2 regions of the Pseudoalteromonas nanhaiensis genome follow, and region 1 is predicted to be linked to the other one. Evidence: predicted binding sites of a transcription regulator. Region 1 holds the regulator's gene; the other holds the start of a gene.

Region 1 (4,258 bases):
GTGCGTGCAAGCCAAGCTTATTTTGAATTAAAAACGTGTCTTCTGCGTGCATCTGGCATCCAATTAAATATCTTGCTCGCGATGGCGGATTTTTACGTTCGCATGCGTTTTTGAAAAGCTATCACCAATGGTCTGCGCTAAATATACCGAGCGATGTTGCCCGCCAGTACAGCCAATTGCGATGGTAAGATAGCTGCGATTGTTACGCTCAAGGTGAGGCAACCATGTTTGCACAAATGTTTGAATTTGCCATGTAAATTTTTGCACTATGCTATGACTTGCAAGGTAATCTTTTACTGGTTGATCTAAGCCTGTGAGTGGCTTTAGGTCTGGCTCCCAGTGTGGATTTGGTAAAAAACGTGCATCAAATACGTAATCGGCTTCTTTTGGAATACCATGTTTAAAGCCAAACGACATAAAGGTGATAATCAGCTTTTTATCTTTTTTACCTAAGATCTTTTCACGAATTGATTCAGCTAACTGATGAACACTCAGGTCGGTGGTATCAATCATAAAATCAGCGCGCGTGATCAGTACATCCAGTAATACTCTTTCTTGCTTAATTGCTAAATCGAGTGGCAGCGAGTCAATCGATAGAGGATGTAAGCGTCGCGTTTCAGAAAAGCGTTTGATCAGAGTTTGGTCATCACTGTCTAAATAGAACAGTGTTGGGTTTGCGAAACCTGGCAGGTATTCAAGAATATCATTAAACTCTTGCTGCTCTTTCGGTAAGTTACGCACATCTATGCTGACTGCTATTTTGTCATAGTTGTCAGAAACGCTACGAACAAGCGAAGGTAATAAGTTGACTGGGATATTATCAACACAGTAGTAACCCAAGTCTTCAAGTACACGTAAAGCGACCGATTTACCTGAGCCTGAGCGACCGCTGATGATAATTAATTCCATTTATGCCTCTGCTGATATGACCTGAAACAGTTCGTGGTCTGTTTTAGCGCTACGTAACTGTTTACAAAACTCTTTATCTTTTAGTCTATCAGCAATTGTCGATAAGGTCTTTAGGTGAAGTTGGCTGTCTCCATCTGGTACGATGAGTGCAACGAAAATATCCACAGGTCGGTTATCAATTGCGTCAAAATTGATTGGGGATTCACTCACTATGACAAATGCCTGTGGTTGCTCTGCACCACTCATGCGGCCATGTGGAATAGCAATGCCACGACCAATACCTGTACTGCCTAATTTTTCTCTATTGAGTAAGGCATCAAGGACGTCTTGTTGAGATAAATGAGGAAGCTGCTGGTGAGCCAGCTCGCTGATATATTCAAGGATTCTTTTTTTGCTATTAAAAAGGACCGCAGCTTTGCTGCAGTCCTGGTTAGTAAGTGAACTAAGTTTCATAATTTAGTGTCGAGCTAATTTCTCTTTGTGTTTAATGACTTGACGATCTAGTTTGTCGATTAGCGAGTCAATGGCTGCATACATATCTTGGTGTGCAGTTGAGGCAAAGAGCTCGCCTCCATTTACATGTAAAGTTGCTTCTGCTTTTTGGCTTAATTTTTCTACATCTAGAATGACATGTACATTATTAATGTGGTCAAAATGCCTTTCTAGTTTTGCAAACTTGCTGTTTACATAGTCTCTTAATGAATCAGTGATTTCTACATGACGACCAGTTAAATTTAGTTGCATAAGCATTTTCCTTCTATGTAAAACGTCTAAATCAAACTCTTACGCTGATTAGACGGAGGTATCGCTAGAGACTCTCGATATTTTGCAATTGTGCGTCTAGCTACTTTAATTCCTTGCTCAGCCAATATATCTGCAATTTTACTATCACTCAATGGTTTAGCTGAGTTTTCTGCAGCGATAAGCTTTTTGATCAAAGCGCGAATTGCTGTTGATGAACACTCACCACCGTTTTCTGTGCTGACATGGCTTGAGAAGAAATATTTCAACTCAAAAATCCCGCGAGGGGTGTGCATGTATTTTTGTGTTGTAACACGTGAAATTGTCGATTCATGCATTTCGACCATTTCTGCGACATCGTTCAGCACCATTGGTTTCATGGCTTCTGGGCCATGTTCAAAAAATGCTTGTTGTTGCTGTACGATACAATTGGTCACTTTTAAAAGTGTATCGTTACGGCTCTCTAAGCTTTTAATAAACCATTTAGCTTCTTGTAAATGAGAGCGAATAAACTGGCTATCGCTGCTCGATTTTACTGAGCGTGACATAGCTGCATATTGGCTATTCACTCTAATTTTTGGCATACAATCTGGGTTTAGTTCAACGACCCAACGACCTTTAACTTTTTTAACCGATACATCGGGTATAACGTACTCAGACTCTTCGCGAACTATGCTGTCTGCTGGCTTAGGGTTTAAGCTGTGGATCAGCGTCATTACTTCTTTTAGTTCGCTTTCTTTAAGCTTAGTCTTTTTCATCAAAGTGCGATAGTCGCGACTTGCTAATAATTCAATGTGCTCAGATAAAACCATTTTAGTTTCAGCTAAATACGGCGTACTCGCATCGAATTGGCGAAGCTGGATACATAAGCACTCTTGTAAGCTACGGGCACCAATCCCTACTGGATCAAACAACTGTATTCTCTTTAAGACCGCTTCGACTTCATCTAGTTCGATTTCTTCTTCATCATTATTTTGATTAAAACTTTCGACTATGTCTTCGCAGCTAACAGTTAAAATACCTGAGTCATCAATTGCCTCTACGATGGCGACAGCGATCGCTTCGTCAGTTGGGCTAAATGGTGTGAGTTGTAATTGCCACATAAGGTATTCATGGAGGGTTTCAGTCGATGCACCTTGATAAATTGACTCATCTTCTGGCATTGGACCTGATGATGTTGATGGGGCAGCACTCATGTACTCATCCCATGTCACATCCATGGCTAAATCGTCACTTACGGTGTCTTTGTTAAGGGCATCGCTGCTTTCTTGTTCGTACTCACTCGGCGCTTCTTCGGCCGATGCACTTAGCTGAGTATCATCAGATTCAGCTTTTTGCTCGTTCTTACCAATGTTTTCATCGTTGTAATCTGCTTCTTCCACTTCAAGCAGAGGGTTACTATCAAGTGCTTCTTGAATTTCTTGCTGGAGATCCAATGTACTAAGCTGCAGCAAGCGAATTGCTTGTTGCAGTTGTGGAGTCATTGTAAGTTGCTGGCCCATGCGCAGCTGTAATGATTGCCTCATGTATCCCTAACAATCCTTTTATGTGTTATCGACACCTGTGCAGTCACAGGTAAATTTATATCGATTTATTGTCATTGTTATTTAGTTTAGCAGATGCGCTAGATGGTGGCTTATTGGTTATAGCCTGAATTGCTCACCTAGATACACATCGCGTACGGTTTGGTCAGCTAAAACATGCTCAGGTGTTCCTGATGCAATTAGCTCCCCATGAGAAACAATGTAGGCTTTTTCACAAACATCAAGGGTTTCTCTAACATTATGGTCAGTGATTAATACACCAATACCACGATTTTTTAAGTGTTCAATAATTTTCTTTATATCTAACACTGAAATAGGATCAACACCAGCAAAAGGCTCATCTAACAAGATAAATTTAGGGTTTGCTGCTAATGCCCGAGCAATTTCTACGCGACGACGCTCGCCCCCAGATAAGGCCATGCCTTGACTATCACGAATATGCTGAATACTAAATTCATCAAGTAAGTTGTTGAGTGTTTCTTCTCGGCCTTGTTTATTTAAATCTTTACGCGTTTCTAAAATAGCCATTAGGTTTTGATAAACCGTTAACTTTCTAAAAATAGATGACTCTTGTGGTAGGTAACCAATCCCTAAACGTGCTCGGCTATGCATTGGCAAAAGTGTAATATCGTTATCATCAATGCTGATCTTGCCTTTATCGCTAGGTACTAAGCCAACAATCATATAGAAAGTGGTGGTTTTGCCTGCGCCATTTGGGCCAAGCAAACCAACGATACTGCCCGCTTCAACTTCAAGACCCACATTTTTGACAACTTGGCGGCCTTTATAGCTTTTTGCTAAAAGCTCTGCTTTTAATGTGCTCATGGTTGGCCTTTATCGTCTTGTTTGTTGTCTACAGGCACTAAGATTGTGTGTACACGGTCTGTTGAGTTTTCATCTTTTTCTGCGCTAATTAGTTGTTGTGCCATATCATAGGTAATGCTTTTCGCTGTTACTTTTTGGCCTGCTTGAGTCACTTCGGCTTCGCCATTTAAAGTTAAGAAGCGCTTGGCTACGTCGTAGCGAACTTCTTCTGCACTGGCGCTCATTACCGTGCCATCTGC
Region 2 (4,258 bases), on a different contig from region 1:
GGCTTTTTTAACAAACTTAGCAGTTACCATCATTTCACCTACGCCATCAACTTTACAGTCTAGTTCGTGGTCTTTTTTATCTAACACGCGGCGGATCACGGCTTTGGTACCAATTTTAATTACTTGTGAGCTGCCTTTAATTTTTAAATCTTTCGCAACAGTCACTTTGTCGCCATCGACCAATAAGGTGCCGTTAGCATCTCTTACATCGATCACATCATCGTTATTAACAGCATTTGGATCCCACTCATGAGCGCACTCTGGACATACTAAGTTGTTTTGATCTTCATATACGTATTCAGAATTACATTTTGGACAAGGAGGAAAAGACATAAAAACACCTTGGTTAATTTTAAAAGCGTATTTTAATGGCTAAGAGCAAACTAAGCGAGCATAAGGCTTATATTTTATGGCTCAGACGTGTCGAGTTCTTTGGTAATAGAGAATATTCCTCTTAAATCACCAAGCCGATAGCCTGTGGCTAAATCATGGGGGTAATGCTCACTAAGCACTTGCTTTACTTCTGGAGCAATCGTTTGACCATGACAATTGAGGCAAACTGGCGCGACTTTTATTGCTTTAGCAAAGCGGAATTGGCCATCTTTATTGGTCGAGAAAGTCACATTATCAATGCTTTCTGAGTTTCTGATCATATCAATTAGCTGGGCGATTTTTTCAGCTTCCCAGTCATCTGGTTTATTGTTCGGATTTCGGTTTTTAGTGCTTTTACGTGCCACAGTCCAACCATCGGTTGATAAGCTTTCGGCAATAGCAGGGGCTTGCATTTTGCACACGTTAATACCTTCAACTAAACCGCCTTGTTTTATAGCGGCTCCTAGTGCTGATTTGAGCGTAGTGGCAAATTCAGTTACTCGCTCAGCTGCTTGGGTTTCTAGGGTAGCAGAATTCGTTTCAGCATAAAGGTTAGGTGAAAGCAATAGAGTGCAAAGCGCTATCGTTCTTAAAGTATGCATTGTAAGGCCTTATATTAGATATATCTAATATAGTAGTTCGCATTTACTCTACATGCCAATTTATGCTGCAAAAAAACAGGATTCACGCTAATAGCATGCTGGAGTGTTGCTGTTAAATTGGTTATGGTGAGAAAAATATTCAGAGAACAAAATATGAAAAAATTAGTTTATATCGCTTTATTGTTATTTTCTGTTTTTACATTTGCAAGCTCAGGTCCTTATAGTGGAGATATCAGCGTTGCAGACTTACTTAAAGACTATCCTGCTTTTAGTGAAGAATATAATGATTACTCACCCAGTGAAGAAGAGCTAAGTACTATAAGAGCACTGCAAGGTAAGCAAGTGTTGGTGTTTTTAGGCACTTGGTGCCATGACTCTAAACGTGAAGTCCCTCGTTTTTTAAAACTTATTGATACAGCGAATGTGCAATTAGGATCCCTTAAATTAGTGGCTGTAGGCTACGATAAGCTTGATCCTGCCGGTTTAGCAAAGCAGCACGATTTACTGTATACGCCAACCATTATCGTTAGCAATGGCGAAAAAGAGCTCGCGCGCATGATAGAAAAACCAAAGCAAAGTATTGCTGCTGATTTAACTTTGCAAAACTAGATCTCAAGCTAGCAGTTCCAGATTGCCTGATGCAATATAGCCAAAGTGATTGTTGCCATTTACAATCACTTTGAAGCAATAACAATGAGAACCCATGATGTATACCGCCGTTATTAAAGCCATTGATACAGCCAATGCAGTAGACCCAAATCGAGTTCTAGTCGATGAACAAGAATTTGCAAAAGAAGGTTTATATGCCATGCGTATGACCGATATGCTCAATCGTTTTAAGCCTCAAGCCGATGAGCTAATGCATATTGCTGCCCGAGGGCAACATATTGAGCGCTGGCGCTCTCCGCGAAGTGATTTTCCTATGGGTAAGCAAGGTTATTATCAATGGCGCACAGCTTTATATGATTTTCATGCTGAGCGTGTAACAGCCCTCATGAAAGCGGCTGGTTATTCAACGGCTGATTGTGAGCGTGTTTATGCAGCCGTTGCTAAAAAGAATATAAAACGAAATCCTGATAGCCAATTGATTGAAGATATCGCCAGCCTCGTGTTTATTGAGCATTACATGCTTGACTTTGCAAGTAGCAAGCCTGATTACGATGAGCAAAAATGGCTGGGTATTATTCGTAAAACATGGCAAAAAATGTCAGATGAAGCACATGAATTTGTATTAGCTGGACACATCAGCTTACCTGAGCCACTTAAGCCGTTAATAACAAAAGCGCTAAATTAATTATAAAAACAAGGATGTAATATGTTTTGCCCACGTACTAAAACAGCCCTTGAAGAAGTGAGTATTGGCGATGTTAAAGTATATTTATCAAAATCTGGTGGCGTATTTTTTGATAACCGACAAATATTTCACTTTAGCGATCCAAGTTTAAAACCCGCGCAAGTGCTGGTGGCTCATTTACAAACCTTGCCAACAGAATGTGTTGATATAGCAACGCGAATTAATTGCCCTAAGTGCCCTGAGGTGGTGATGATGCGGCGTTTTTTTAGTCCACTTAAAGTGGTTGAAATAGACGAGTGCCCAAACTGTGCGGCTATCTGGCTCGATCATGGTGAGCTTGAAAAAATTCATGAAAATCATTTAACGCCAAAAGAGCGTGAAATGCTGCGTATTGATATGGCCAATAATCATGGTTTTATTCAAGTTAAAATCTCGAAAAGACGTCACTCTGTTCATGCTAAAAAGCCTGAGTCTAATGCAACGTCATCTTTAGAAAAACTAGCAGAACTTGCCTATTTATCGATTTTGAATGACTGAAAATAAGAAGCCTGTACCAATTAAGATACAGGCTTTATTAGCTATTAAGTGTTAAAGCTTAACTAGCATTTTTCCTTTATTTTTACCTTCGAACAGGCCAAGAAATGCATCAACGGCATTTTCGATGCCATGGTAAACTGTTTCTTCAGATTTAATTTTACCTTCGCTGATCCACGCGCCCATTTGCTCAATAAACTCAGGGAACTGATCAAAATAATCAATCACGATAAAGCCTTGCATGGTGAGCTTTTTCGAGTTGATATAAAACAGGTTGCTTGGCCCTGGCTGTGCTGTGTCGTTATTGTAACCTGAGATCATGCCACAAACAGGAATACGGCCGTAATCGTTCATTACATTAAGTGCGGCTTCCAGATGATCGCCACCTACGTTTTCAAAGTACACATCAATACCTTGTGGTGCCGCTTGTTCAAGAGCTTCTGTTAGGTTTGCTACCGTTTTATAGTTAATTACCTCATCAACGCCTAACGCTTTTACCATCTGCGCTTTTTCGTCAGAGCCAACCGATGCAATTACCTTACAGCCTTTTAGCTTAGCAATTTGGCACACTACGCTACCTACAGCCCCTGATGCCGCTGACACAAACACAGTGTCGGTTTCTTTTAGGCTAATTACCTTTGTTAAACCTGCCCATGCGGTTAACCCTGTCATGCCCATAGTACTTAAAAACAGTTGGTCAGGCAGTGGTACACTAGGTAGTAGGGTTAAATCGCTGCCATCGCTAATGTGCATGGTACGCCAGCCACTAATATGACTTACTTTGCTTCCTACCGGAAAGTCGTTATTGCGTGATTCAACTACTTCGCCGATAGCACCGGCTTCCATCACTTCGTTTAAGTTAAAAGGCGCGATATATGATTTACGATCGATCATGCGTGGGCGCATGTAAGGGTCGACAGACATCCAAGTATTTTTAATTAACACTTCGCCGTCGTTCAAATCTGGAAGTGATACGTCTACCTGCGCAAAATTAGCCTGTGTAGGCATGCCCGTTGGGCGTGAAACTAAGTGAATTTGTTGACTTGTAACCATATAAACCTCGAATACTTGAGCTAGCTAGGCTAGTGAGCGAATAATTATAGCCTGCGCAAATTATTTGTGCGCAAACTATTTGCGGCCAATTTAATGAAGTTTACGGTAAAAGGCAATAGATCGTCAGAAAATAATTTGCGCGCAAACTAAATTAAGGCAATAATACGGCTGTATTTCAGTTTAGGGTAATAGCATGAGCAACAACTTATCAGACAATGTGTGTTTCACTTTATACAGTGCAACAAATGCGTTGATCAGAGCGTTTCGACCAATCCTTGAAGCTTATGACTTGACCTATCCGCAATATATTGTGATGCACTCACTTTGGTATAAAAATCAGGTGAGTTTAAAAGCGCTTTCTCATGATACGCACTTAGACTCAGGCACCTTAACACCAATAGTT

Evidence for each region. Region 1 encodes sigma-54, which starts transcription at its own class of promoters, with help from an activator protein. Its sites were predicted from a motif close to GTTGGCACGNNNNTNGNNT; they were not measured.
Region 2: a site for sigma-54 is predicted at 1,016-1,034, ahead of ACSFVZ_RS06735 (Tll0287-like domain-containing protein). Genes of this name have one in related genera too.

The regions. Positions count from the first base shown of each region.
Region 1 covers NZ_JBPNYQ010000033.1:15,839-20,096, forward strand. Annotated here, with positions in the region: gene ACSFVZ_RS19110 (HPr family phosphocarrier protein) at 1-52, opposite strand, end outside; gene rapZ (RNase adapter RapZ) at 64-909, opposite strand; gene ptsN (PTS IIA-like nitrogen regulatory protein PtsN) at 910-1,362, opposite strand; gene hpf (ribosome hibernation promoting factor) at 1,366-1,653, opposite strand; gene ACSFVZ_RS19130 (RNA polymerase factor sigma-54) at 1,680-3,176, opposite strand; gene lptB (LPS export ABC transporter ATP-binding protein) at 3,294-4,019, opposite strand; gene lptA (lipopolysaccharide transport periplasmic protein LptA) at 4,016-4,258, opposite strand, start outside.
Region 2 covers NZ_JBPNYQ010000005.1:56,444-60,701, forward strand. Annotated here, with positions in the region: gene ACSFVZ_RS06730 (zinc ribbon domain-containing protein YjdM) at 1-333, opposite strand, end outside; gene ACSFVZ_RS06735 (Tll0287-like domain-containing protein) at 408-974, opposite strand; gene ACSFVZ_RS06740 (TlpA family protein disulfide reductase) at 1,128-1,583, shown strand; gene ACSFVZ_RS06745 (DUF4202 domain-containing protein) at 1,681-2,268, shown strand; gene ACSFVZ_RS06750 (TFIIB-type zinc ribbon-containing protein) at 2,290-2,805, shown strand; gene ACSFVZ_RS06755 (NADP-dependent oxidoreductase) at 2,857-3,855, opposite strand; gene ACSFVZ_RS06760 (MarR family winged helix-turn-helix transcriptional regulator) at 4,049-4,258, shown strand, end outside.